DNA from 4 places in the Bacillus sp. SORGH_AS_0510 genome. Region 4 is predicted to be linked to each of the others. Evidence: riboswitches for the same ligand, from Rfam matches in the RefSeq annotation. Region 4 holds a riboswitch; each other region holds the start of a gene.
The links. A riboswitch is a leader RNA that binds a small molecule or an ion and turns the genes downstream of it on or off. The one in region 4 is predicted to bind S-adenosylmethionine.

Region 1 (7,508 bases), 2.9 Mb from region 4:
TGTGGAGAAGACAGCGAAAAAACCCGCAAAAAGGACGGTCACGGATTCGCATAAGGAGACATTGGAATTACATCATAGTGATTACTCTATTAAGGAAATTGCTGAAAAGCGGGATTTAGCAGTTAGTACGGTTGAAAATCATTTACTCCAATGTGCACAGCAGGGTTTAGAGGTCGATTTTTCAAAGCATATCCCAGAGGAATATATTCCGCTCTTAGAAAAAGCAGTAGAAAAGGCAGGACGTGATCGTCTAAAGCCAATAAAGGAACTCCTCCCAGAAGAGGTTAGCTACTTTATGATAAAGGCTTATGTCTATTTTTTAAGTAAAAAAAGTAAGTAAGTCATTTTGTTCCAGTTGTTTAGTTGTTAGAATATTTCAAAACATTGTCGATGCATCACCGAAATTTGTTGTTATTTCCCCGGGAATTTGTCGATATTCCCGAAAAATGGGAAAAGTGATAGCATTCGACATTAAAGAGGATGTCCCAAAACATTTGGGACATCCTCTATCTCTTATTCTTGATATTCATCTAAAAACGGTTTATTTACGTAATAATACATCATCGCCATAAATACAGCTCCACCTATCAGATTTCCGATTGTAACTGGAACGAGATTGTGGATTACGCCAGCCCAAGAAATGGTTCCTGGGTGATGTAATACCAAAGCAATCGCAAAAGTACACATGTTAGCGATACTATGTTCATATCCGGAAATAAAGAAGCAGAAAACAAATAGCATCATAGCAAACATTTTTGGTCCATCCCCTTTTAGCCCCATGGGGAGGAAAAAGGCCATACAAACTAGCCAATTACAAAGGATTGCCCTAAAGAATAATTCAGTTGTCGGAACTTGCATTTTCACCTCTACCACATGAAGAAGAAAACCATTTACTGACGAACTGGCGTAAAGTCCTGTTGTAAAAATAATAAAGGCAAAGACGGCTGCACCTAAAATATTTCCTGCATAGCTAGAGACCCAGAGTTTTAGTACTTCCATCCAAGTCATTTTCTTGCGGAGTGCAGCATAGGTGTAATAAAACGTATTTCCAGTAAATAAATCACCGCCACCATAAGCGATCAGTATAATCGCTGCTCCAAAGGTAAGTGCTGCCATAGGGTAGGCAAACGGTGAATCTACTACATAAAAGAAATTTCCAGTTTTAAACGCAACAATGACACCAAAACCAATAAACATACTTGCAAGCATTGAACGTAAAATATAGCGGAGGATGCTTTGCCGAAAGATTTTCAGTTTTTTTAAGGCTAGCTTTTCGGCTTCATTCAAAGGCTGCATTTCCATATCTACTACCACCATCCACAATTCATTTACTATCCTATTATTTTTCACTAATACCTGAACAAATATGTATTATACGGGAATCCATGCATATGCCAATGGAAATAGAGAAATCGCCATAGAATATACTAATTTTACGTTCAAATGATTTTAACAAATTATTGTTGGCATCTACGTTACGAAATACGCTATAATAATAAAGTTTTTCCTACTACAAAAATGAAGGAGTTCGTATGAAGACACTAAAAAAAATTACCCCTCATTTCGATCCTTGGGAAGCATATTTAGATATTGAGCAATATGGAAAACCCCTGCTTACCAATATAGAATTTACTACTACAACACTTTGCAACATGCGCTGCGAGCATTGTGCTGTAGGCTATACCCTTCAGACAAAGGATCCAACAGCCCTTCCAATTGAGCTTATTTTACAAAGATTAGAGGAAATTCCGCACTTGCGTTCGTTAAGTATTACAGGTGGCGAACCGATGCTTTCTCATTCCTCTGTCAGAGATTATGTCCTACCTATCTTAAAATATGCCCATGAGCGTGGGGTTCGAACGCAGATGAATTCGAACCTAACTTTAGAACTAAATCGATATGAACCAATTATTCCATATTTGGATGTTTTACATATTTCACATAATTGGGGCACTGTAGACGATTTCGTTGAAGGCGGTTTTGCTCGAATGGAGCGTAAACCTGATTATGTGCAGCGAGAAAAATATTTTAAGAGGATCATAGAAAATAGTAGAGAACTCGTAAAAGCAGGAGTCATGGTTTCGGCAGAAACGATGTTGAATAAGAGGACACTTCCACATTTGGAACGTATTCACCGTCAAATTGTAGAAGAAATGCTTTGTCAGAGGCATGAGGTGCACCCAATGTATCCAAGTGACTTTGCTAGCAATCTTGAAACTTTATCTTTGGATGAAATTAGATCAGCCATCCATCACTTGCTGGACATTAGAGATGAGAAGATTTGGATGCTGTTTGGCACATTGCCATTCTATGCATGCAGCAGTAACAAGGAGGATCTGGACCTTTTAAACAGGCTTTATCAGAGTAAAAATGTAACCGTCAGAAATGATCCAGATGGTCGTTCTCGGTTGAATGTGAACATATTTAGCGGTGATATTATTGTAACGGACTTCGGAGATACACCTCCTTTAGGAAATATCCAAACAACCCCACTTGAAGAGGCCTATCAAGCCTGGCAAAACACAGGTATAGCGAAGGAATTAAGCTGTCATTGTCCGGCTGTTTCGTGCTTAGGTCCAAATATCTTGGTTAAGAATAGCTATTATCAGGACCTTGATTTTACCAAGTTGCAAGCCAATATTTCAAAAGATTAAGCTCTGTTTAAAGGACGCTCTTTATTGTCTTCTTGCAAATACGATTGTAAAATGTTATACTAAGTAAGAATTATTTTTGTTCGGTGTAAAGGATAGTATAAGATAAACTTTTCGTCTTGATGATCACTGAGTGCAAGGATAGTACCACAATGTGTGCAAAAGCACACAGCAGGAGGAAACACACATGGAACAAGGTAAAGTAAAATGGTTTAACGCAGAAAAAGGTTTTGGATTCATCGAACGCGAAGGTGGAGACGATGTATTCGTACACTTCTCAGCTATCCAAGGCGAAGGCTTCAAATCTCTTGACGAAGGTCAATCAGTAACATTTGACGTTGAGCAAGGTCAACGTGGACCACAAGCTTCTAACGTTCGTAAAGCTTAATAACAACGTTGAAAAAAACAGGCTCTAATTTAGAGTCTGTTTTTTTTATTTCAAAGGCTGTGTTAAAGAACCGTGTTGATTTATACATCCTGTTGATTGGAGCGGAAGGCACGAAGACTCCTGTGGGGGTATGGTTCAGGGGAGACCCCGCAGACGCTTGCGTCGAGGAGGCTCGCCGAAACACCCACGAACCGCTCGTGCCTAGAGCGGCCATTTTAAAAAAAGGACATAACAAAAACCCCACTCATGAAATGAGTAGGGCACACAAATGAAACAGTAATTCAAATGGTAGAATTATTGTATCATATATTTTGGGAATAACCTAATTTATTTCGATAAAGATTTTGGTAACTTTTGTATATTGAATAAGTAATTAAGCTGTATGTTTAACAAGCTTAGGATGACGCAGCACTGATACGAGCAAAATTAGACCACTAACTATTAATAAGGCACTCGTGCTGATAAAGACAGCAGAAAATCCGAAGTAGCCTGAGAGGAAGCCACCTAGCATCGGTCCAATGATATTGCCGAGGAATCGTAAACTATTATTATAGCCAAGGACTTCCCCTTGCATAGTAATTGGGGCTTCTTGACGGATATAGGCGATACGGACAGGAATGATGCCGCCAATGGTCACACCTAAGGCAATCCTGATAATGACCAGCTGCCAAAGGCTTGTCACAATCGCTCCTGGTAAGTAGACAATTCCTGCCAAAAATAAAAGGATGACTAATATTTTGATATACCCATATTTATCGGCAATTTTTCCCCAGTTTCGCGACATCAATAAATTACCAAGACCCGCAGCTGAAAAAGCAATTCCGGAATAAAAGGCGACATTATCTGGTCCATGCAAGTCACTCACAAACAATGACAAGATAGGTTGAATGCTGAAATGGGCGATTTGAACAAGTGCAGAGATAAGGAGTACCGTTAATAAAACCGGATTTCGTAGGATATGTTTAATGACCTCTTTACTGGAATAATGAGATTTGGCCCCCTTTGGTGGTTCTACCAGAAATTCTTTTGTTGCGATTACAAGCATTGCAGATACAAATATGGAAATAGATGTCCATTTAAAAGTGGTCGCATAGCCGAGTGTATCGGCTAAAATTCCTCCGAGCATAGGTCCTAACAACGAACCTGTAATACTTCCCGTTTGTAGTGTACCTAGGACGCGGCCGGCACTCTCTTTTGGTGTTTGAGTAGAGATGAATGCCTGTGACATCGGAATAAACCCTGAGAAAAAGCCCATGAAAAACCGAAGCACAAGCAACTGCCAGACAGAATGAACAAACCCTATTAAGAAGATGGAAAAGGCCATCCCTAATCCAGATATGATTAGAATTTTTTTTCGTCCATACCGATCACCAATCTTTCCCCAAACAGGTGAAAAGAGAAAGGCTGAAACGAATGTTATTCCAAAAGTAATGCCTGACCAGTGCTGGACATATTTTTCTGAAAAGTCCCCAAATGTCTCTATGTAAAGCGAAATAAACGGCATGACCATCGTCATACTTCCTGCTACAAAGAAGTTGGCAAACCACATAATCAGTAAATTACGCTTTGCACTTTCCTGCTTATTCATGGATGGTAACACTTCTTTCTTTAGTTTATTTCGTTTCCCTAAATATAATCATACCGAAATTTCTTAGGAGAATAAAGGAATAACTTTTAGTAGTATCTCCTTAATAAAATAAGAAGAAAGTTATTACTTTATTAAAAATATTAAAAATACTATTGACAACTTGTTAATGTGAGTTTAAATTTAGTTTAATACTTTAAATCAACAATACGTTCTCTTATCAAGAGTGGCAGAGGGACTGGCCCGATGACGCCCAGCAACCGTTCCGACATGGAATTGGTGCTAAATCCTGCAAAACATTTATTGTTTTGAGAGATAAGAGAGGAGTAGTCCTTAATTTGCGATGAAACCTCTCTTTTCTGGAGAGGTTTTTTATTTTACCTAAAAGAAAACTTCTCCGATGGGAATAATTTAGTTTGGTAAGGAAAACAAAAAGGGGGAGCTTTTATCATGAAAAAAAATCTATTTAAAAGTGTGCTTGTATCTACATTAGCTGCAAGCCTATTGCTCACAGGCTGTGCATCTGGGGGAGAAGCGAAGAAAGCAAGTGGAAATAAAAATGTTTCCCTTGAAGGAGTACCAGAGGTCTTTACTAAAGGTGATCAATTAAAGATTAAAGTCATCCGTAAAATTGGCGGTGACGATCATACAGCTCAATTCTTAGCAGGAGCTAAAGAAGAGGGAGAAGCATTAGGTTTAAAAGTAGATGTATTTACAGCTAACGGTGATACAGCAAAATTCCATGATGCCATTAATCAAGCTTTAGATCAGGATTATGATGGTTTCGTGATTTCTCATGGTGACGATGATGCGACAGTGAACGACGTGAAGAAAATTGTTGAAAAAGGAAAAAGCGTAGTTGCGTTTGACTCCAATCCAAAGTTGGCTGAAGTTGAAGGTGTAACACTTACATCTCAAGATGATGAAGCATTAGCAACATTAGCATTAGATCAGCTTGTGAAGGAAACAAAGGGGAAAGCCAATATTGCATACCTTTGGGTAGACGGTTTCCCGCCAATGGTAAGACGTAATAAAGTGTACCAAGATGTCTTGTCTAAAAACCCAGGTATTAAAGAAGTTGAACGCTTTGGAGTTGCCGCTGCAGATACAAGTGTGCAAACACAAAACGCAGTTGCCGCTATGTTAAATAAATATCCAAAAGGAAAACTGGATGCCATTTTTGCTACTTGGGATGCTTTTGCTATCGGAGCTGCACGTGCACTAAAAGAAGCGGGTCGGGAAGAAGTAAAAATTTATGGTATCGATGTTTCGAATGCGGACCTACAAGAGATTCAAAGAAAAGGTAGTGCATGGAAATATACAGCTGCAGTTGATCCGAAGCTTATTGGTGCAGTTGATATGAGATTGCTTGCTAAAAAGCTAGCAGGTGAAGAAACACCGAAAACATATGATTTAGAAGCATCACTAGTTTCACAAGAAAATCTTCAAAAGTCTAAGGATCCTGTGAACATGGTCAATCTATCAAACATCATTTCTGGTTGGGGTAAGTCAGATGCATTTGAAGAAGATTGGATGAAGACGTTAAAGAAGCATTATAAATAATAACTTTTTTATTATAAGCACTCTCTTTATCAATTGATTAAGAGAGTGTTTGCTTGATAGAGGGGATGATACTCATGCGTTCGACATTGGAAATGAAAAATATAACGATAGAATTTCCAGGCGTGAAGGCTTTAAATCAGGTTCATTTTACAACAGAAACAGGAAAGATTCAGGCATTGATTGGAGCTAATGGTGCAGGAAAATCGACTCTTATGAAGGTTCTCTCTGGAGCTTATGATCACTATAGTGGTGAGATTATTCTAAATGGAGAAACCTTGAACATTCGATCTCCAAAGGATGCACAGGACGCAGGCATTCAAATTGTATATCAAGAAGTCGATACAGCACTGATTCCGAATTTAACCGTTGCCGAGAATATTATGTTGATGGACACGGTTCACCGAATGGGGAAAAAACAGTGGATGAACTGGAGCGCTCTGCATGAGAAAGCAGCTCAAGTCTTAGCTGATATGAATATCACTCTATCTACAAAGAAGCTAGTGAGTGAACTTTCTCTTGCAGAAAAACAAATGATTCTAATTGCCCGATCCGTCTCGAATGACTGTAAGTACCTGATCCTTGATGAACCGACTGCACCACTTAGTCATACGGAAACGAAGGAGCTTTTTCGAATTGTCCGCGATTTAAAAAAGCAAAATGTCGGGATTATCTTTATCTCCCATCGTCTACCAGAGATATTTGAAATCTGTGATGACATTACTGTGATGCGAAACGGGGAATTTGTTGTAAAAGAGAAGATTTCGGATACCACCCAAAGTCAAGTGGTGGAGTATATGCTTGGCCAAAAGCTTGAGGAACAGTTTCCAAAAAAGAATACTAGAATCGAAAACACGGTTCTTGAGGTAAAAGGATTATCAGATCGGAATAAAATTAAAGATTTACATTTACATGTTAAGTCTGGAGAAATCGTCGGTGTGGCAGGACTGGTCGGGGCTGGTAAGACAGAACTTTGCAAGGCGTTGTTTGGTTCTGAAAAAATTACAGGGGGAGAAGTCCTTTTAAATGGAAGCAAAATATCTTTGAAATGCCCCTATGATGCCGTAAAGAACGGAGTTGCATTGGTACCCGAAGAACGTAGAAAAGAAGGGATTCTTGTCCTTGAATCAGTGGAATCCAATCTGACTGCAGCCAACTTAGGAAGCTTTACAAATATTTTTAGCTTTATTAATAGAAAGAAAGAAAAAGAAATTGCCAAGGGGTTAATTAACCGACTTGCAATCAAAACTCCATCTGAAGAAACAAAGGTTCAAAATCTATCAGGGGGAAATCAGCAGAAGGTTGCGATCGGAAAGTGGCTGGT
Region 2 (7,508 bases), 450 kb from region 4:
GGGGATGGAGGAACGGACGGCTTCTGTGGATGGTAAAATCATTGTGGATAGTACGCATGGGTTTTCGGTCACGACTCTGTTGCCGATCACACAAGCATGAGGTTTTTAGCTCAGAACCTACCGCCGTGAAGTTTTTCATATAAGACGACGTTGCCCAACCAGTCACCATGATCATTTCACAAGCAAAACATGAAGATTCTCATGTAAAAAGAATGAACGATTGCACTTATGCAGGTTCATTCTTTTTTTTATACTTGAACTATACAAGGGAGCAGGGGTGAATAGGATGAACGTGTTAGAAATTAGAAACTTAACGAAAAAATTCAGTGATTTTATTGCTGTCGACCATATGAGCTTATCCGTGAAAGAAGGAGAAATATTTGGGTTCCTCGGATCCAATGGGGGCGGGGAAAAGTACGACCATTAACATGATTGCCGGCCTCTTACGCAGCAACGAGGGGACGATTTCCATTCTCGGTAAGGATACGGCCAAACACAGTCGATACGCCAAAATGAATATTGGAATGGTGCCGCAGGACCTCGCCATTTACGAGGACATGACGGCCTATGAAAATGTGAAATTTTTTGCTGGTCTGTATGGCCTGCGCGGAGCGGAATTAAAGGAACGGGTCGAAGAGGCCTTAGAATTTGTTGGATTACAAGATCGCCATAAAAGTTATCCGAAAAGTTTTTCCGGCGGGATGAAACGCCGCCTAAATATTGCCTGTGCCATTGCCCATCGACCAAAGCTGATTATCATGGATGAGCCAACGGTCGGCATCGACCCACAATCGCGTAATTACATCCTCAATTCGGTCCGCAAGCTAAATGAGATGGGCTGTACGATCATTTACACGAGCCACTATATGGAGGAAGTCGAAGAAATCTGCACGCAAATTGCTATTATCGACCATGGAAAAATCATTGCAGAAGGCACGAAGGAACAGCTGAAATCAATCATCACCAATACAAAGGATTTGTGGATAGAGGTCAAATCAACGGAACACGTGAACGTTCAAGCCATTAAGGAAATTAAAGGGGTCGAAGCGGTTTCAATCGATGAAAACATTATTAAAATTAACTCGGATACCGGCGTTAACAACTTAAATCACATCATTGAGCACTTTATGAGCGAGCATATCGAAATCCGTTCGCTGCAGGAAAAAGCGCCAAACCTAGAGACGGTCTTTTTAACGTTAACCGGCAGGAATTTACGGGACCAATAAGGAAAGGAGGGAACGACCATGAACATTTTCAGTATTGCTTGGAAGGAAATCAAATCAGATTTCCGTGACAGAAGAACCTTGTTTTTCATGCTCCTCTTTCCGATTGTCTTGATGCTTGTCCTGGGAACCGCCCTGTCGAATACGTTTACGACGAGTCTTCCTGTGGATGATATCCACGTGTTATACACAGATACGACAAAGGGAGAGAACTTCCAGCCCTTCATCACGGAGGTTAAAAAGTCGGGCGTTCATTTTAAAAAAGCCACCGATGAACCCAAGGCAAAAAAAGACGTGCAGCAAAGTAAAGTGGACGGCTACGTAAAGGTAACAGATGAGGGGCTTCAGCTCTTTCTCAATAATAGCAACAGCATCGAAGCAAATATCCTTCAAGGCATGCTTTCTGCCTATGTCGACCGATACAATATTGCCACTGAAATCATGAAGGCGGCGCCGGATAAGATGGCCATTGCTTTTTCCGAAGAAAGCAACGGGAATTTTATCAAAGAAACCTCGCTTCAACCTGATAAGCAACCGAGTTCGATGGACTATTATGCGATAGTGATCACGACAATGATTATCTTGTACGGGGCGATGTCAGCTAGTTCGTTAATTGTGGAGGAACGTGTGAGAGGGACGGCAAATCGTCTGATTGCCTCTCCGATTCGAAAAAGTGACATTTTTATCGGAAAAGTACTTGGAAGTCTTGTTAGCAGCAGCATATCTGCCTTGCTCGTGGTTCAGTTGAGCAAGCTGTTATTCGATGCGAATTGGGGCGATCATGAAGGGATGGTCTACCTGGTACTCTTGACGGAGATTATTTTTGCAGTGAGCCTAGGGATTGGGATTAGCTTTTTGTCCAAAACACATGCTGCTCCAAAAGTGATCATTACACTCGTTGCCCAGTTGTCCTCCTTCTTTGGCGGGTCTTATTTTAGAATTGTGAATCCTGAGGGTTTCTTCAAATTTATTACGGAACTTTCTCCCCTTACCTGGATGAACAACGGCTTAACGAAATTAATCTATGCGAATGACCTTTCTGCGGCCATCCCTGCAATCTCAATTAATTTGGCTGGGTCACTCCTATTTTTACTAGTAGCAGTTATTTCTTTAAAAAGAAGGGAGGGGCTATAAATGAAAGATATCCTCTGGATAATTCAAAACACCTTACGTATGACGTTTCGCAAACGGAAAAACATCATCATGTTTCTCTGTATGCCGTTGGTTGGGATTTTCATTGCGCTGCTTGCCTATGGAGGGGGGCAAACACCAATCCTTGCAATAGGCGTCGTGAATCAAGATAAAAGTGAGATTACGGACCATACGATTGAATTTCTCAAAGGGCTAGAGAATGTAAAGGTTTCCGAGGTGAACACCGCACAGGGAAAGGAACGGGTGACATCCGGTAAGCTGGACTCTGTAATTACCTTTGAAAAAGGATTCTCGGAAAGCGTGCTGAAGGGTTCGCCTAATCATATCGAGATTAGCTCCATCAAAGGGGCAGCCGTGACTGGCTTCGTGAAATCGTATTTATATCAATATATTAATAATCTAGCAACCATCAGCCGAGCAGCAGAGGGGAATCAGCCGCTGTTCGAGCAGATGGTGGCGGACTATCAGCAAAGCCACTATAAGCTTGCGACTCATTCGGTGGAGGATGCATCGAAAAATAAGTATATGACCAATCAAACGATCGGCTTTTTGATTATGATTATGCTGATGTCGGCTGTGAATCTATCAGAAATCATTCTTTTGGAAAAAGAACAGCGGACCTACTACCGTTTACTATCGACACCAATCAATGCCAGGAAGTTTTTACTAGCGAATGTGGTCGTGAATATGATCGTTATGACCGTACAGATGTTAATTACGCTAACAATCATGAGAACGGTTTTTGATATGGGCGTGAACGTATCTTTCTGGGAAGCGGCCTTTGTCATGATCCTTTTCTCCTTGATTTCGGTCGGGTTGTCATTGGTGATTATCTCTTTTGCCAACAGCCGGAATGCTGCGAGTGCATTGCAAAACTTAGTCATCATCCCAACGGTTATGCTCTCCGGCTGTTTTTGGCCTGTGGAAGTGATGCCGAAAGCGTTGCAAAAAATCGCAGAATTCCTGCCGCAGCGCTGGACATTAGACACTCTAACGAAACTGCAGGAAGGAAGCAGCTTCAGCAGCCTGTACCTACACTACATCATCCTATTCGCCTTTGCCGCGGCCTTCTTCCTCATCGCCGTGTATCGGTTCAGCAGGAACAACACGACACAGAACTTTATCTAGTAGAGCGGGGACAGTCCCCCGGCGCTTTAGCGCACCGGGGGACTGTCCCCAAAAAAATTTTTTAGAGTACCTAAATAGTTGATTTGATAATAATGGAAACACTTACAATAGTAAAATAATATTTTCTGAGGATTGACAAGATAAAACTAGATTAGTAATATCAAAAATGTTAAAAAAAACTAATAATTCTTATCGAGAGCGACCGAGGGACTTGGCCCTATGACGTCCGGCAACCCCCTAATTGGGAAGGTGCCAATTCCAGCAGAATGACTTTCATTCTGAAAGATAAGCTTGAAATAATTGTTTGTATTTCGATGCTCCTTTCAGATGAAAGGGGCATTTTTTTTATGGAAAAACCAACTATTTCTCCCTTGTTAATTGGAGAAAGGAAAAAACATAAAATATCGCTTATTTAGAAAGAGAGGTCCTCGTTATGATTGAAATTCGTCATCTAACAAAGGAATATAAAACGAAAAATGGCACGGTCAAGGGAGTCGATGACGTTTCCTTAAATGTTCAACGAGGCGAGATTTATGGCATCGTAGGCTACTCTGGTGCAGGGAAAAGCTCGTTGCTCCGCTGCATCAACCTATTGGAACGGCCGACTTCGGGAAGCATTGCTGTCGATGAGACGGACCTTATTTCTTTAAAAGGGGAGAAGCTACGCTTAGCCCGATTAAAGATCGGCATGATTTTTCAACACTTTTACCTCATCAGTCAGAAAACCGTGTATGAGAATATTGCTTTTTCACTGAAGGCGGCTAACTATCCGAAGAATCAAATCAGCACTCGTGTGATGGAATTACTAGAAACGGTGGGACTTGCGGATAAGCGCGATGTGTACCCAGCCCAGCTGAGCGGAGGACAAAAGCAGCGGGTAGGGATTGCACGGGCACTCGCCAATAATCCAACAGTCTTATTATGTGATGAGGCAACCTCCGCACTCGATCCGACCACAACCAAGTCGATCTTGAATCTATTAAAAAAGATCAACAAGGAGCTTAACATTACGATTATTCTCATCACACATGAGATGGATGTAGTGAAAGAAATTTGCCACCGAATGGCGATCATGCAAGACGGCAGAGTCATTGAAGAGGGTGCGGTCTACGACATATTTGCTAATCCCCAAGCGGAACTCACCAAAGAGTTTATTGATAGTGTGGTTTCCTTTGACATTCCGCAATCAATCCTGTCTAGCTGTGATGGTCCTATCATCAAGGTGTTATTTAAAGGAAAAGTCGCCGGAGAGGGTGTCATTTCCGATATGTTGCAGACATTCAGTCTAAAAGGGAACTTCCTCCATGGTTCGATTGAATATATACAAGAATTGCCTTTGGGCATTTTCATTATGGAACTGAAAGGTGCGAAGGAGGAAGTTTCCTCGGCGCTTCAATACATCGAAGACCGTGCGGCACAAGTGGAGGTGTTACATAATGGGCATTGATTTTCAGCATCTGGTGGAGCTCATCCCTGATATCAATACAGCTTTTTTACAAACGATCTACATGATTCTGATATCCTTAGCGATTTCCATCGTCATTGGCCTTCCAGTAGGAATCCTGTTATTTGTTACTGACAAAGGCTTGTTTTTACAAAACCGCTTCATTCAAGTAACGATGGGATTCTTGGTGAACTTGATTCGTTCGATTCCATTTATTATCTTGCTGGTGGCGCTTATACCATTAACCAACCTCATTGTTGGTTCGACGATTGGACCAACTGCCGCAAGTGTTTCACTTTCAGTGGCGGCGATTCCATTCTTTGCTAGGATTGTCGAAACCGCATTAAGGGAAATTGACAAAGGGGTCATTGAAGCAGCGATTGCGGCGGGCGCAACGCCAACCATGATTATAAAAGATGTCTTGCTTCTTGAAGCGAGATCAGGAATCATATCGGGTATTACGTTAACCCTTATTAGTTTAATAGGGTTTTCGGCAATGGCTGGTACAGTCGGCGGCGGAGGAATTGGCGATTTAGCGATTCGCTTTGGATATTATCGCTATGACAATACAATCATGATTGCCACTGTCGTAATATTAATTATTTTAGTTCAGGTTATTCAACTGCTTGGTGATTTTGTTGCCAAAGTTGTAGATAAAAGAAGATAAAGGAAAGAAGGAAAAGGTCATGAAAAAGTGGTTTTTAGCAATGATTTTAGTAGTAGTCGTGGGTGCGTTAGCCGCTTGCGGCAGCAGTTCTGACAGCAAGGACAAAGCAGAGGCAAAATCAAAGGACATTAAATTAGGTGCTACTGCTGGCCCGTATAGCGATATGTTGAAGGAAGCAATTGTTCCAGGGTTAGAAAAGAAGGGTTACAAAGTTGAAATTGTAGAATTCAGCGATTACATTCAGCCAAACAAAGCATTAGATAATGGGGACATCCAAGCAAACCTATTCCAGCACTCTATCTATCTAGAGAATTTTGCGAAGGAAAACAACATGAAGCTGTCTGCATTGATTTCTGTACCAACAGCACCAATGGGACTTTACTCTAAGAAGTACAAATCATTGGCTGAAGTAAAGGACGGAGCGACCGTAACTTTACCGAATGACCCAACAAACGCAGCACGTGCTTTAAATACACTTCGCGATGAAGGCTTAATTACAATCAACGAGAGTGCCGATCCGTTGAAAGTATCTGAGAAGGATATTGTTGAAAATAAGAAAAAACTAAAGTTCCAAGCGATTGAAGCGGGTCAGCTTCCTCGGTCGGTGGACAGTGTGGATTTAGCAGCAGTACCAGGAAACTTCGCATTAGCTGCAAAAATGAATCTGCTTGATGCATTAGCACTAGAAAACATGCTAGATTCCTATCGCAATATCGTGGCTGTCAAAACAGAAAACAAAGATTCCCAGCTTGCAAAAGATATTAAAGAAGTTGTAGAATCTGCAGACTTTGAAAAAGTCATCGACGAAAAGTTCAAAGGCTTTGGGAAGCCTGAGTGGATGAAAAAATAAAAAAGATTGGGGACAGTCCCCCGGCGCTTTAGCGCAACGGGGGACTGTCCCCATTTTTGGCCTGGTTGAATAAAGTCAGAATGATTTTCATAAAGTTATGTAAACAGTCATTTTTGAAGGAAACATGGAGGAGATCTGTTTTAAAGGGGGGAGCAGCATGCAATATAAGAGGTCGATAATTGGTGGAGCCATTGCCATTGTTATTTTAGTAGTTGGCTTTTTTTCGACCACCACTGTTTCATCAGGTTATCGTGGAGTACTGTTGCAATTAGGGGCTGTTAAGCCAACGATTTTAACGGAAGGCTTTCATTTTAAGCTTCCATTTATCCAAACCGTTCAACCGATTGAGGTACGGGTGCAAAAGGAAGAAAGTTCGCAGACGGCCGCTTCAAAGGACCTACAAACCGTTACCACCAATGTAGCCGTTAACTTTTCTGTTAATCCAGAAGCTGTAAATAAACTCTATCAAGACATCGGAATGGATTACCGTTCCAGGATTGTTGACCCTGCGATTGCTGAAGCTCTAAAAGCCATTACGGCACAATATACAGCGGAAGAATTGATTTCCAAACGACCGGAGGTTTCAGCAAAAGTCAAAGAGATGCTTGCAGCGAAATTAACCAAATATTATATGATTCTAGAAGATATTAATATTAAAGAATTCGCTTTTAGCGAAGAATTCAATAAGGCCATCGAAGCCAAGCAAACCGCAGAGCAAAATGCGTTACGGGCACAGCGGGACCTCGAAAGAATCAAAATTGAAGCGGAACAGAAGGTCGCTCAAGCGGGAGCAGAAGCCGAAGCCTTACGTTTGAAAAAGCAAGAAGTCACTCCGGAATTAATCCAACTCAAACAAATCGAAGTCCAAGAAAAAGCTTTAGAAAAATGGGATGGCCGTCTACCGAGCGTTACAGGAGGAGCCACGCCGTTTATTGATGTAAATGGGCTGGAGAAACAGAAATAATAGAAATGGGGACAGTCCCCCAGCGCTTTAGCGCGCCGGGGGACTGTCCCCTCTTTTTTTGTTTTTTTAACTCATTTTCG
Region 3 (7,508 bases), 2.3 Mb from region 4:
GACTCCACGATAATCGTCTAGATTCATATAAACCCCTCCTTGCAGCAGTAGATAATCCTTATTATTTAGAAGACTGGAATGTTAAAAGGTCCTTTTTCTCCATTAAGACTTCCATGAGCTGCTTTACTTGCTCATCAGCAGTTCCCTCTAGTCTTTTTCCACCCTCTGGCCGTGGAGGTGTAAACATCTTACCTACAATGGTAGGCGAACCTTTTAGACCTAGTTGGGAGCGATCCACATTCTCAAGATCACTTACTGCCCAGATGATTGGTTCATATTTTGCTGCATTAATCATGTTTGGCATCGGTGAATAATCAATTTTATTAATTTCTTTTTCAACTGTTAACAAGCACGGCAGTTCTGACTGGATTAATTCATATCCATTGGTTAATTTTCGCTTAATTAATACCGTTCTCTCTGCTTCATTCACTTCTGTTACCTCAATGACATTTGTTACAGGAGGAATATCCAGTCGTCTTGCGATACCAGGTCCAACCTGACCTGTATCTCCATCGATAGCATGTTTCCCACAAATCACCATATCTACTGGGAGTTCCTTACTAATTCTCTCTAAAGCTTTATATAAGGCATAACTAGTAGCAAGTGTATCTGCTCCGGCAAAAGCCCGGTCAGTAATCAGATAGCCTCTATCTGCACCAATTTCAACACTTTTTTTAATAACAGCTGTTGCCTGTGGCGGTCCCATTGACAGGACCGAAATGGTGCCACCTGTTTTCCCCTTGATTTTCACAGCTTCTTGAACGGCATGTGCATCATAAGGATTCAAAATGGCCGGGGCACTCCGGCGGTCGAGTGTGTTTGTTTTTGGGTTGATTTTAATGATTTTTGTATCGGGTACTTGTTTGACACATACGACAATGTGCATGTAGGACTTTCCCTCCTCCATATAGACTAAGATTGTTGAAAGCGTTTGCTTACTTTGGTTATAAAAAATGCTTTTATTAAGGATATATGAACCGTAACACAAGCATAGTACCAAACAATGGTGGTTTTCTTTATTTTCTTTCTAGGCTCTGTTAAACTTGCCTGTTGATTTCCGCTCCAGGCACGAGCGGTTCGTGGGTGTTTCGGCGAGCCTCCTCGACGCAAGCGTCTGCGGGGTCTCCCCTGAACCATACTCCCACAGGAGTCTTCGTGCCTTCCGCTCCAATCAACAGGATGTATAAATCAACACTGTTCTTTAACAAAGCCTCTTTCTAAAAGTCATCAAAATTTGGATAAGATGTGCAGCATAACTAATTTTGTGTAGATTCAAAGGCGTAGGTAAAAATAATAATAAGTTGATGTCATAACTAATTGTGGTAAAATATGGAGTTAATCATGGTGTGAGTATGTCTTTAAATAGTACTAATATAACTATATGAAATATTGGGATATAAACAATGATAAAAATCACAGTCATGTCTAAAAATGGAGATTTTCTGATGAAAATAAAAAAGGAGGAAAGAAATGACTGAGGTAATATTCGGAAGTGTTCTCTCTGCCTTATCAACAGGGGCTGGGGCATTAATAATATTGTTTATCCACCATTCAATAACACATCGGTGGAAGGACGTATTATTAGCCTTTAGCGCTGGAATTATGATGGCTGCTTCTACGATCGGCCTAATTCCGGAGGCTCTCAAGTATGGAGGTTTTATTTCACTCTTTGTTGGAGTGTGGTTAGGGGTTGGTGTGCTAACTCTTCTTGAAAAAAATATTCCGCATATTGATTTGCAGCATACTAAAAGTGGCATTCAATTTGATGAAAAAGCTCTGTTAATTATTTCAGCAATCACTCTGCATAATATCCCGGAGGGCTTGTCTGTAGGTGTTAGCTATGCTTCTTCAGAAGGAGATACTGGCAATTTAATAGCACTGGCAATCGGGTTCCAAAATGCTCCTGAAGGCCTTCTTGTCGCTCTCTTTTTAATCAATCAGCAAATAAGTAAATGGAAGGCCTTCATTATTGCAACCTTAACGGGCGCTATTGAGATTGTTACTTCATTATTAGGGTATTTATTAACGTCATATGTTCAAGGCCTTGTTCCATACGGCCTTTCCTTTGCGGCAGGTGCGATGCTTTTTATCATCTATAAAGAATTAATTCCCGAAAGTCACGGAGATGGAAATGAGCGGGTATCAACCTATGCTTTTATAATGGGGCTTCTACTTATGGTTCTAATCATTGATATATATTAATAGAAGTAGTTCACATCAATGCCATTAAACTAAAACTTTAGGCCAAATCATGATCATTTGTTTAAATGCAATCTTTACTTCTTCATTTGGCCTAGAAGCTTGTCCCATTTCTCTATGGTACGCATTTATTAGCTCATCTAGTTCCTGGCTGTATTTTATTGTTTCCTCACTTGTATATCCTAGCGTATTTGCACTATTTATCATTAATTCCCTTTTGGCCCTGATCTGTTCAATCATTTCATATTGGTTATTACTATCCTTGTACAATGTTATCCTCCTACTCAGTACCCTTTTACTGTAATACACTAAAAAAGTTAACTACTTGAAAGATTATGACAAGAATTTCTATAAAAGTAAATACATTCGCAAAAGTAGACAAAACATTCTAATTCTTTCGCTTTTCGACAATTTCCTATGTTTTTTTCAAGTATTTACGACAATTATTTCCTTAAACCTCAGGGTACTTTTTGACAAAAAATAGAAATAATAAGATAATAGAGAAAAGTTATGAACCAGTATTTGTATTTTTGTTCGCTATATAATACACCCAATAACATTTTACCAAAATACTTCCAATCTCAAACTAATTGGATAAAAAAACTGGCTGCATCTGCAGCCAGTTTTTTGTTCTTATTGCTTTACTTCTTCCTTTTCGTAAATTGGAACCCAGCCTTCTGTTGTGACAAAAATTCTTACCGCGACAACCTTTCTATCTTCTTCTAATGTAAAGTAGTGTCTTGTGTTTTCTGGAACTGAGATTAAATCACCTGGATTTAAATGGACTTCAAAAAACTCTCCATCTTTTCCTTGAATGACAAAAACACCATGACCACTTACGATAAAACGAACTTCATCATCAGTGTGATGGTGCTCGTTTTTAAAATTAGTAAGTAATACGTCCAGATTAGGTGTGTTTTCTGATAATGAAATCACATCCTGTGCTTTATATCCCCGTCTCGCAGAAATGTCGGCAATTTCAGCTTCGAAAGAATTTAAAATCTCTTCTTTTTCTTCATCACTTAAAAGATATTTTTCTACTAATGATGCAGGGAGTTTGTTAATATCCCAATTTTCATAAATGACTTCCTGACTTTCTAAGAAGCTTGCAACTGCCTCCTGCTCATGAATTTGATCATCTTTCTGTTGAAATGTAATATACGCCATTATAAATCAGCCTCACTTTTTTATTTTTGTTCCTGTCAACTTGTCTGTTGATTTCCGCATCAGGCGCGAGCGGTTCGTGGGTGTTTCGGCGAGCCTCCTCGGAGAAACGCGCCTGCGGGGTCTCCCCTGAACCATACTCCCACAGGAGTCTTCGCGCCTTCTGCTCCAATCAACAGGCGTGTCAAATCAACACAGGACTTTAAACTTGCCTTCTCTTTTAGACTACTTTAAATAATTGGTATGGTTTATGTTCGAGCAATCGTAATTGGTAACGGAATAGAAATTCGGATGCTTCAAGTATTTTTTTCGCTTCGAATGCATTCCGACCCCAGACTGTGATTCCATGATTCCGAATTAATACGGCTCCGCTATCTTCGGAAACATGCTCTGAAAATTTATTTGCCAGTGTAGGAATGTGTGCGAAATTACGAATAATCGGTATTTTTAAAACTGCATCTTCTTCCCAATTTATCAAAGGCTTTAATTAATTCTTGGCCTTTAAAGGTAACCTCACCATGGTCACCATAGACCTCTGAAATGACATTATTATCAATCGTATGAACATGTAAGCTACAACCAGCATTGGTTTTACGATAAATTTCCACATGAAGTAGTGTCTCTGCCGACGGTTTTAAATGAGTCTCTTCTACAGGACGACCAAATTCATCTACAAGTAAAAAGTCTTCAGATGTCCGTTTGCGTTTATCCTTTCCGCTTGCTGTTACCAAAAATTGAAGCGGATGATCACTCACCTTAATTGCAAGGTTTCCACTTGTCCCCATAAACCAATCTCTCTCTGCCAATTCATCCTTAATATCGGCTAATTCTGCCCATCTTTCCTTTAACATAGTTCACCCACCTCAATTCTTTTATTGATTTCCTCGATACAATCGAAGAAAGTATGAAACCCTTGATGGTTAATACCCCATTCCATACATTTTTCCTGAAGCAAATCCCTTGCTAACAACAAAGTCCGCATGTTTAGCCGCCTCTAAATCCGTTACAGAATCGCCAATTACGATTTTGAAACTCTCATTTGGATGGTTCAGTTTACGCATTATACTTGGCTTACAACAACCACAATCATTGTTACAATAGGAATCGCATTCATGCGGCCAGAGAATTTTGATTGTTTCTCCTGAAAAATCCGAATGATTACAATAGACTCCATCAAATGGGGCGTATTCTGCCAAGATTGGATGAACAAAAAAATCTATCCCGCCACTTACAATGTAGAGTGGAATCCCTTTTTCACGCACAAAAGCTACAAACTCCTTGAAACCAGGTCTAATTTTTGCATTTTCGATTGCGAACTCCGTTATCTCTTTCTTCTTATCACTAGGTAATAAGGAAAATAATTTCCCTACACCCTCATTAATGGAAATCTGTCGCGATAGAATTAAATCCTTAATTTCCACCCATTCGGGAGGAGCAAATTTTTTCATTATGGCAATGATGTTATCACTTTCAGTAACAGTCCCGTCAAAATCACAATAAATAACCGGCTTTGCCATCTATACCGTCACCTCAGCATTTCCCCATAGCTTTAGCGCAGTTTTTAGTTCATCATACTGTTTAGCCCCTTCTGCTAATGTCAATCCTCGCAGATTTGCATCAACAGCTTGGCGGAAGGCAAGACCTCCCCCACGAGCACCATCTGGATGACCATGAACGCCGCCACCTGCATTTATCACTGAGTCAATACCAAAATCACGGATTAACAAGGAAACCAATCCAGGATGAATTCCTGCTGATGGTACTGGAAATGCCTTTTTAAAAACATCCTCTATTGTCAATTCACTTGCAATTGAAAGGGCCGCAGTTTTCTCTAGCGCAACCGTTCCGTATGGTGATGGGAAAAGGGATAAATCAGCACCTGCATAACGAAGCAACTTCCCGAGAAGCAAGGAATGGGAAAGGCCAAATTCCGGCGAAGAGGTCAATGCCCCGCTAACAGCAGGATGAGCCATTAACGGCAACCCAATTTCATTGTCCTCTCTCAACTCTTGTAGAACATCCAATCCATAAGAGAACACATTAAATAATAATAAATCGGCACCAAGTTCAGCGGCCTTTTTTGCCTTATTCTTCAATTGTGATGTTCTTCCTGTTAGGTTTACTGCATATAGGGTTCTGTGCCCGGTTTCTTCATGGACCTCTCTTAAGACTTGTTTCCCCGCTGTTATTCTTTGCTCAAAAGGAGTAAGCGCGTTTTCAAATAGGATTTCATCGTCCTTGACTAAATCCACTCCACCTAGAGCTTGTTGCTTTAACTGCTCTGCTAAAAAGTGAATATCCTTACCAAGCACTCCTTTAAAAATGCTCATAACTAGTGGTCTATCATAAACGTTTATTTTTTCTCGAATCCCTTCGATACCGAATCTAGGACCAGGGAAATGACTTTTTAAGACATCATCAAACTGTAAATCTAGTAATTTTATTTTTCCATCTAGTGATAATTTTCCGAAAACAGTGGTTAGAATCGCTGGTAAATCATTAGAGAAATTTAGGGTTGGATAAGCAATTCGTATAATCGCCTGACCCTCTTTTTCCCAATCTTTCCCCTCAATGGAAACGACTCTGCCCTTATGCTTACGCAGTTGGTTTTGTTCGAGTTCAGGAAGGTTGGTCCAAGAACCAACGGTTAATCCAAGGGCTATTTCCTCGGCTTTTTTTTCAGGATTATTTTCATCATGTACAAGATATGTAGCAATAATTTCAGTCATTCTTTTCAACTTCCCTTCAAAAAAAACATAAAAAACCTCTTCGAAAAGAAGAGGTTAGCATCAAGAAACTAACATCTTCTCATCTTTCAGCCAGTTGCTGCAAGAATTAGCACCGTGCTTAACTTTAGTTAAGTCGGTTGCCGGGCTTCATAGGGCTTTTCCCTCCACCTGCTCTTGATAAGAAAACGATTCGTAATTATTCACATTTTTAAGTTGTAAAACTTTATTTTGGATTATCGCAAGAAAAAAAACATTTGTCAACCTATTTTTTGAACATTTCTAAACAACTAATTCTTCTGACAGCTTCAGCCAACCGATCTTCGGATGATAATAACCCTACACGAACAAAGCCCTCACCGAATTCACCAAAACCAATACCAGGTGCAACCATAATGTGTGCTTGGTCAAGCAGGATTTCAGCAAATTGTGCGGATGTGTACCCGTCTGGTACCTTAAGCCATGCAAAAAAAGACCCGTTAGGCGCTTTCACATCCCACCCAATCGAACGTAGACCGTTAATTAACACACCTTTTCTGCGTTCATACAGTTCGTTTAATTCTTTTACACAATCTTGAGACCCAGTTAAGGCAGTAGCTGCTGCTTCCTGAACAGCTCCAAATATACTTACATAAAGATGATCCTGAAGAAGTTCAATCGCTGAAATCACACTCTCATTCCCCACAGCAAAACCAACACGCCAGCCCGCCATATTATAGGTTTTAGATAGTGTGTAGATCTCGATTCCTACTTCTTTTGCCCCTTCGGTTTCTAGGAAACTGATTGGTCTATGACCGTCGAAACCGATGGCACCGTAAGCAAAATCATGAACAACACAAATATTGTGATCGTTTGCTAGTTTCACTGTTTCTATGAAAAATTCTTCAGTGGCAACAGCACCAGTAGGATTATTAGGGTAATTCAGAAACATGACCTTTGCTTTTGATAACGTATCGGAAGAAAGTTCGTTGTAGTCAGGTAAAAATGCATTTTTCTCCCTCAATGGCATTGTAACCATGTCTGCTTTTGCCAGTGCAACCCCCGACCAATAATCCGGATAGCCAGGATCGGGTACAAGAATGGTATCACCCGGATTTAACAAACATTGAGGAATCTCCACAAGTCCTGCTTTGCCCCCAAAAAGGATAGCCACTTCCTTATCAGGATTGATCGTTACGCCATACTCTCTAAAGTAAAAATCAGCTGCAGCCTGCTTTAAATATCTATGCCCCTGAAACGGAGAATATTTATGATTGATCGGGTTAGCTGCCGCCTCCTGTAATTTGGACACGATATGTTCCGGTGTTGGCTGATCAGGGTTTCCTTGTCCTAAATTTATAACGTCATGCCCTTCGGCAATATACTCACCAACCTTCTTTACAAGGCCTGCAAAAAATTGTTTTGGCAGACTATTTAAAA
Region 4 (7,508 bases):
TAGATGTTTGCAATTTTGTTTGTAAAATTTCTGCCCAACTATAGGAGGAATCTGTTGCACCAGTCCCTGCAGTAACATTGCTGCCCACAACTGCGACTATTACCTGCTCTTTTGTAAGAGCCCTATAATGCAGAAAGTCTATCGTCGATTGGTGTATATTGTTTTCAGGCCTTAATTTATTCATTAGTTCTTCTTTCTTTAAATCTTCCTTCTCCTCTATTATTTCAGCTACCTTTTTCCCTTCAATTCCAGCCGCATTAATCTTATCTTTCCAATACAAATGACCAGATACCAATACACCTATACAAGCGATTGTTATTAAAAGAAACAGAAACTTTTTCATTTTTCCTCCAACCTACCTGTCATATCTTCAACCATTATTTGTTTCAGCTTGTTCATTTTGCCATTTAATAAATTCAATCACTGATTTATATTGTTGAATGTGTGCTTTTTCTAGTCCTGATTCCTTTAATTCACGGACAAAGTCTATCCACTCTTTTTCTATATAGAGGTTTGCATCTTCGTCACTTCCTGTTTTTAATAATGTTACAAGATCAACTTTTAGAACAGTGGCTATCTTGATCATGATTTGGAGCGATGGATTTCTGTTTAAATTACGCTCAATATTACTTAAATACGACTTTGAGATATCAGTTAATTCCGCCAGCTCCGATAAGGAGTAACCACGTTGTTTTCGAATTTTAGCTACATTATTTCCAAACATATATTTACCTCTTTATTTTTTATTTTTTGCTATTCAGTTTGACATTGCCCTTTCCTCCAACAAAAAGAATTACTTCATATCCTACGAAACTGCTTCTTTATACATTCAATTACTCGCATTTGATCCTGACTGGTCATATTGGAACCTGAAGGTAAACAAACCCCTGTTAGAAAAAGTTCTTCCGATACACTTTCCTTCTCGGAATGCTGATAATATTTATAGTTTTGAAAAAGTGGCTGTAGTTGAAGAGGTTTCCAAACAGGTCTTGCTTCTATATTTTCTTTTTCTAAAGCAGTGATTAACTCCATTGGTGACACATTGGTACTATTTTGGTTAATCGTCATCACAGACAGCCATCGTGTAGAAAATGTCTGGTTAAGCTCTGGCATAAAAGAAATAGCAGTAATTGCCGAAAGCTCCTGTAGATAGGTATGAAAGATCCTCCTTCTTGCATGGACTCTCTCTTCTAACACTTCTAATTGACTTCTGCCAATTCCTGCTAAAATATTACTCAATCGATAGTTATATCCTAACTGGCTATGTTGGTAATGAGGAGCTTCATCTCTTGCTTGAGTTGCAAGGAAACGTGCTTTCCTTAATGCCTCTGTATTATTGGATACCAGCATGCCGCCACCAGATGTCGTAATAATCTTATTGCCATTGAATGAGAAAACACCATATTCACCAAAGGTACCACTTGGTTTCTCTTTAAACTTAGCTCCAAGGGATTCTGCCGCATCCTCTATTATCGGAACATGAAATTTTCTACATAGAGATACTAATTCATCCATTTTTGCTGACTGTCCATAAAGATTTACAATGATTACTGCCTTAGGAAGTTTATTTGTTGCTGCAGCTTCCTCTAATGCTTCATTTAATGCGTTAGGTGACATATTCCACGTATCTCTTTCCGAATCAATGAACACAGGCTCAGCGCCTAGATATAGGATTGGATTTGCACTTGCTACAAATGTAAGACTTGAGCAAAAAACAATATCTCCTTTTTGAACATTTAAGAGAGAAAGTGCCAAATGGATTGCTGCGGTTCCTGAACTAACTGCTACGGCCCCATTTATTCCTATATAGTTTGCCATTTCCATTTCAAATGCATCTACATTGGGACCGAGTGGAGCAACCCAATTGGATTCAAATGCTTCATTAATAAATTTCATTTCCCTGCCGCTCATATGAGGTGAGGAAAGAAAAATTCTGCGCTCCGTGGTTGTATGCAACAATTCATACACCCCCTATATTTTTCAGCCATGCCCCTCTTTATCCTTTATGCTTGTTCCTGTAAATCGAGAAACAGTAACATGATTAGCCTCAGATATACCTTCAGGGCGGATTACTTTTTTTATGGTTAATAGTAAAATCTTGATATCTAGTAATACGGTATGATGTTTTACATACCAAACATCCAGCTTAAATTTTTCTTCCCAGGTGATTGCATTACGCCCATGAACTTGCGCCCAACCTGTTATACCAGGCCTAACCAAGTGCCTTTTCGCTTGCTCTTCAGTGTAAAGAGGGAGATATTCCATTAATAATGGCCTGGGACCTACTAAGCTGAGATCTCCTTTTAACACATTCAATAACTGTGGCAGCTCATCTAGGCTGAACTTTCTTAAAAATAGTCCAACTGAAGTTAATCTCTGCTCATCAGGAAGTAACACGCCCTTTTTGTCCTTCCTATCATTCATCGTTCTAAACTTATATAAAAAAAAAGGTCTCCCATTCAATCCAGGGCGTTGTTGTCTGAAAAGAATTGGAGAACCAAGTCTATATTTGACTAAAATAGCCACCATTAAAAAAATGGGAGAAAACAAAACTAACAATAACAAAGAAATAAGTAGATCTAACATTCTCTTCACATACTCACTTCCCCATAATTAATTCATAACATTTTTTAAATCGATATTTTCTTCAATGTACTTGGATGCATAACCTTATGATTTGAAAGCTCTATGAGTTTCTTCTTTAGTTCGTACTTATTTAGATGGGCATAGGTTGAAATAAGCTCCTCGATTTCACTTATATATAGGTCAGATGTTTTACCAATATATATCTTCGGATAGATTTGATCTTCATTGACTTCTTCATCTTTCAATAGCTCTTCAAATAATTTTTCACCCGGCCTCATCCCTGTGTACTCAATACCTATATCATCAATTAAATTACCGGAAAGCTTAATTAAGTTTTTGGCCAAATCAACAATTTTTACAGGCTCTCCCATGTCTAAGACGAAGATTTCACCTCCTTTTGCTAGAGCCCCTGCCTGTAGTACAAGCCTTGAAGCTTCTGGAATTGTCATAAAGTACCGAACCATATCAGGGTGTGTAATCGTAACAGGTCCCCCTTTTTCAATTTGGCTTTTAAAGAGTGGAATTACGCTCCCTCTGCTCCCAAGAACATTTCCAAAACGAACAGCAACAAATTTTGTAGTGCTTTCTCTGTTCAAGTGCTGGATAATCATTTCAGCAAGCCTTTTGGTTGCTCCCATCACACTAGTTGGGTTAACGGCTTTATCAGTAGAAATCATGACAAATGTTTTAATTCCATGCCAGCTTGCTGCTTTAGCTACATTCATTGTGCCAATGATGTTATTTTTCACTGCTTCTTCAGGGTTATTTTCCATAAGTGGGACATGTTTGTGTGCGGCAGCGTGATAAACAACTTCCGGTTGATATTCCTCCATGACTGCCATCATTTTCTTTTCATCCTGTAGCTCCGCAATAACGGGAATAAAATCTATTGTTGAATTTTTATAAGTTTCTTTTAACTCCATTTCAATTGTATAAATACTATTTTCACCATGCCCTACTAATATCAACTTTTCCGGGGTGAAGCTAGATAATTGCCGGCAAATTTCAGAACCTATTGATCCACCAGCTCCTGTAACCAGGACAACTTTATCTGTAATATTCTCTGCAATACTATTAATATCTAACTCCACTGGATCTCTACCTAATAAATCTTCCACTAAAACGTCACGAAATTGTTGAACCGACACCTTCCCTGTCATTAAGTCCTCTAGAAGAGGGAGGATTTGTGTCTTAGCACTTGTCTTAGCACATTCTAAAAATATCTTATTTAACTGCTGTTTATTTAATGATGGGATAGCAATAACAATATTTTCGATCTTTTGTCGTTTTACTATTTCTTCAATTTTTTCCACCCCACCAAGGACTGGTATTCCCAAAATATCCAGCTTATACTTTTTTTCGTCATCATCAATAAAGCCTACCGGTAATAAGTTGCATTCATTATTCTTTTTCAGTTGTCTTGCTACCATCATTCCTGCAGATCCTGCCCCTACAATGAGTGTTCTCTTTTGATTATCATGTTTTTGCATGAAAGTATCTTGAAGGGCTCTCCAACAAAAACGGATACCTCCTATAAATGTCAAGTTAAGCAGCCATGTAACAATTAGCAACCTAGTAAATGTTTCATGAAATATTAGTTGTTGTACTAGTGCAGCAATCATAATCGTGATAGTTTCCACCTTCACTATACTGATTAATTCTCCCACACTCGCATACACCCAGGCTTTTTTATATAACTTGAATTTAAATGAAAGATAATGATGACAAAATAAAATAACAATAGAGCTAAACACAGCTGGGAGGGTTATCACTTCGAGGGTAGCGTTTACTAGAAAGTAACTAAAGAAAATTGCGGTAAGAACAATACAAGAATCTACACTTACAAATAGTGGTAATCTTTGTTTATAGGTCATTCGTTTCCTCCCCTTTATTTGAAAAAAGATTTAAGTATATACTCTTTAAAAGGGTATATACTTAAGTCTTTTTTTCAGGCATCTAACCTGCCCTCACATCACACTACCGACGACTTGCGTCTAAGGCTTTAGGCCCACAGCATGACCGAGTGCCTCCATTGATATTGGATAGGAGACATCACCATAAAGGAGAACACCTTTAAATTTGTTCTTAATATAGAACAAATGTTGTAAAATTTTTTCTGAAATTTTATTGAAATAACTTATCTATTCGAAACGTTCTCAAAATGAGTCTATATCAATTATAATAGTTCTTTATACAGAACATGTCAATTCAATAATTTTTAATTTTTACTGGTAAAACCATTCTTAAACTTACCAAAAAAAAGTTTGACACCCCCGCTAAACTGTAGTAAATTTTATAAATAATCTAAATAATTGATTTCTTATCAAGAGAGGTTGAGGGAATGGCCCTGCGACGCCTCAGCAACCTTCAATGGACCCATGTTCATTGAAAAGGTGCTAAGTCCTGCAAATTACTAATTTGCAAGATAAGAAGAATGACAAGTGTGTCGTACATACCAAAGTCTTCTTCTTATAAGAAGGCTTTTTTGTTTACCTATAAGCTTTAGTACCTTATAGCACTAAATCACCAAAGCGAAAACCATTCCCCCTCAACCATTAATAAAAGGAGTGAACGTTATGTACAAAATTGATACAAAATTAGCCCAAATTGGAAACCGTAGTGAGACTGCAACAGGTACTGTAAACCCGCCTGTATATTTTTCCACTGCTTATCGACACGAAGGCATTGGGCAATCAACAGGGTTTGATTACAGTCGGACCGGTAATCCAACACGTCAGCTCCTAGAAAAAACGATTGCTGATTTAGAAGCTGGGGATCAAGGATTTGCCTGCAGTTCAGGAATGGCTGCTATATTCACGATTCTTTCTCTGTTTCAATCAGGCGATGAATGGTTGGTAAGCGAAGATTTATACGGGGGAACTTACCGCTTATTAGAGCAAGGCTTTAAAAAGTGGGGATTACAAACTCAATATGTTAATACCTGTTGTCCGGAAGAAATCGAGGGTAAGATTACGCCTCAAACGAAAGCTATTTTTTTGGAGACACCTACTAATCCACTAATGCAGCAATCGGACATTGCCGAGGTTTCAAGAATTGCCAAGAAGCACGGAATTCTATTGATTGTTGATAATACCTTCTATACTCCCCTATTACAGCAGCCGATTCAGCTTGGTGCTGATATCGTCATTCATAGTGCAACCAAATATTTAGGTGGTCATAATGATGTACTTGCAGGGTTAATTGTCGCTAAAGGGAAGGAACTATGTGAAGCACTGGCATTTCATCATAACGGAGCAGGAGGCGTACTCAGCCCGTTCGACTCTTGGCTGTTAATGCGCGGAATGAAAACCTTGTCTCTTCGAATGGAACGGCACGAAAAAAATGCAAAAACCGTGGTCGAGTTTCTTTCTAACCATGAAGATGTGACAGATGTTCTTTATCCTGGACGCGGTGGAATGGTTTCTTTCCGTGTGAAAGATGAAGCTTGGGTGAATCCATTCCTGCAAGGATTATCGCTCATTACTTTTGCAGAAAGTCTCGGTGGAACAGAAAGCTTTATAACGTATCCTGCCACACAAACACATGCCGACATCCCTGAAGAGGTTCGAATCCAAGCTGGTGTTTGCAATCGATTATTGCGTTTTTCCGTAGGGATTGAAGATGCAGAAGATTTAATTGAAGACTTAACCAGGGCTTTTGCCAATGTGAAACAAGGGGTGACTGCATAATGGCTCACGAAGACTATACCTTTGAAACGAGGCTTCTTCATAATCAGCATAAAGTGGATCCGACTACAGGCGCAGTAAGTGTCCCCATTCAGCATGCTTCCACCTTCCACCAATTTGATTTCGATCAATTCGGTAAATACGATTATGGTCGAAGCTTAAATCCAACAAGGGAAGCCTTGGAAGATGTGATTGCTGAACTGGAAGGCGGTGTAAAAGGATTTGCTTTTTCATCTGGTATGGCAGCCATTTCAACAGCCTTCCTCCTGCTTTCTGCTGGTGACCATGTCGTCATTACTGAGGATGTATATGGTGGTACTTTCCGGATGGTTACACAGGTACTTACCCGCTTCGGCATTGAACATACATTTGTGGATATGACCAATTTAGAGGAAGTAAAGCAAGCGGTGAGACCGAATACTAAAGCATTTTACATTGAAACACCTTCCAATCCGTTGATGAAAGTAACCGATATTAAGGACATTAGCAGTCTTGCAAAGGAATTGGGTGCCTTAACTTTTGTCGACAACACTTTTCTTACCCCTTCTCACCAAAAGCCATTGGAATTAGGGGCTGATGTTGTCCTCCATAGCGCAACGAAGTTTTTATCAGGACATAGTGATGTCGTTGCCGGACTCGCTGTAGTTAAGGATGAAGACTTGGCGAAAAGATTAGGCTTCTTACAGAATGGATTTGGTGCCATATTGGGTGTCCAAGATGCCTGGCTCGTACTAAGAGGGATAAAAACACTTCATGTTCGTTTGGAGCAATCACAGAAATCAGCTATTAAACTTGCAGAGTTTTTAAATCAATATCCGCTTGTCAAAAAGGTCCATTATCCAGGGCTTGAAAGTCATCCACAATACCACATTCAGAAAAAACAAGCAGTGGGGCCTGGAGCCGTCCTATCTTTTGAATTAGAGAGTGAAGATGCACTTCGAACCTTCCTCGCCAATGTGGAAATCCCTGTTTTCGCTGTCAGCCTTGGTGCAGTCGAATCCATTCTTTCTTACCCGGCAAAAATGTCTCATGCCGCTATGCCACAAGAAGAAAGAGAAAAACGCGGGATTACCAATAGCCTAGTTCGTCTTTCGGTAGGTTTGGAAAATCCAGATGATTTAATTAAAGATTTTTCACAGGCGTTTGAGAAAGTAAGAAGTAGTCATCTAGTATTCGAGCGGGGAGAATAGCAATGAGTTTTTTAGAGAAATTAAAAAATCAAATCCTAATAGCCGA

Region 1: another riboswitch for S-adenosylmethionine. It lies ahead of QE429_RS21860 (sugar ABC transporter substrate-binding protein); the one in region 4 lies ahead of QE429_RS07210 (methionine biosynthesis PLP-dependent protein).
Region 2: another riboswitch for S-adenosylmethionine. It lies ahead of QE429_RS05225 (methionine ABC transporter ATP-binding protein); the one in region 4 lies ahead of QE429_RS07210 (methionine biosynthesis PLP-dependent protein).
Region 3: another riboswitch for S-adenosylmethionine. It lies ahead of mtnW (2,3-diketo-5-methylthiopentyl-1-phosphate enolase); the one in region 4 lies ahead of QE429_RS07210 (methionine biosynthesis PLP-dependent protein).

Annotation. Positions count from the first base shown of each region.
Region 1 is NZ_JAUTAU010000001.1:4,293,682-4,301,189, reverse strand. It holds gene recQ (DNA helicase RecQ) at 1-340, shown strand, start outside; gene QE429_RS21880 (formate/nitrite transporter family protein) at 514-1,302, opposite strand; gene yfkAB (radical SAM/CxCxxxxC motif protein YfkAB) at 1,533-2,654, shown strand; gene QE429_RS21870 (cold-shock protein) at 2,839-3,039, shown strand; gene QE429_RS21865 (MFS transporter) at 3,413-4,627, opposite strand; SAM riboswitch class I at 4,839-4,946, shown strand; gene QE429_RS21860 (sugar ABC transporter substrate-binding protein) at 5,075-6,187, shown strand; gene QE429_RS21855 (sugar ABC transporter ATP-binding protein) at 6,262-7,508, shown strand, end outside.
Region 2 is NZ_JAUTAU010000001.1:979,018-986,525, forward strand. It holds gene QE429_RS05205 (sensor histidine kinase) at 1-100, shown strand, start outside; partial or broken gene QE429_RS05210 (ABC transporter ATP-binding protein) at 287-1,226, shown strand; gene QE429_RS05215 (ABC transporter permease) at 1,245-2,357, shown strand; gene QE429_RS05220 (ABC transporter permease) at 2,358-3,503, shown strand; SAM riboswitch class I at 3,690-3,795, shown strand; gene QE429_RS05225 (methionine ABC transporter ATP-binding protein) at 3,937-4,950, shown strand; gene QE429_RS05230 (methionine ABC transporter permease) at 4,940-5,614, shown strand; gene QE429_RS05235 (MetQ/NlpA family ABC transporter substrate-binding protein) at 5,634-6,464, shown strand; gene QE429_RS05240 (prohibitin family protein) at 6,622-7,428, shown strand; gene QE429_RS05245 (MDR family MFS transporter) at 7,495-7,508, opposite strand, start outside.
Region 3 is NZ_JAUTAU010000001.1:3,696,659-3,704,166, forward strand. It holds gene QE429_RS18870 (electron transfer flavoprotein subunit alpha/FixB family protein) at 1-27, opposite strand, end outside; gene QE429_RS18875 (electron transfer flavoprotein subunit beta/FixA family protein) at 62-886, opposite strand; gene QE429_RS18880 (ZIP family metal transporter) at 1,471-2,202, shown strand; gene QE429_RS18885 (aspartyl-phosphate phosphatase Spo0E family protein) at 2,227-2,469, opposite strand; gene QE429_RS18890 (1,2-dihydroxy-3-keto-5-methylthiopentene dioxygenase) at 2,833-3,366, opposite strand; partial or broken gene QE429_RS18895 (methylthioribulose 1-phosphate dehydratase) at 3,584-4,214, opposite strand; partial or broken gene QE429_RS18900 (2-hydroxy-3-keto-5-methylthiopentenyl-1-phosphate phosphatase) at 4,208-4,880, opposite strand; gene mtnW (2,3-diketo-5-methylthiopentyl-1-phosphate enolase) at 4,881-6,092, opposite strand; SAM riboswitch class I at 6,169-6,276, opposite strand; gene QE429_RS18910 (pyridoxal phosphate-dependent aminotransferase) at 6,355-7,508, opposite strand, start outside.
Region 4 is NZ_JAUTAU010000001.1:1,424,968-1,432,475, reverse strand. It holds gene QE429_RS07235 (SGNH/GDSL hydrolase family protein) at 1-343, opposite strand, end outside; gene QE429_RS07230 (helix-turn-helix domain-containing protein) at 371-724, opposite strand; gene QE429_RS07225 (DegT/DnrJ/EryC1/StrS family aminotransferase) at 799-1,959, opposite strand; gene QE429_RS07220 (sugar transferase) at 1,981-2,595, opposite strand; gene QE429_RS07215 (polysaccharide biosynthesis protein) at 2,631-4,460, opposite strand; SAM riboswitch class I at 4,904-5,018, shown strand; gene QE429_RS07210 (methionine biosynthesis PLP-dependent protein) at 5,163-6,275, shown strand; gene metC (cystathionine beta-lyase) at 6,275-7,462, shown strand; gene QE429_RS07200 (bifunctional homocysteine S-methyltransferase/methylenetetrahydrofolate reductase) at 7,465-7,508, shown strand, end outside.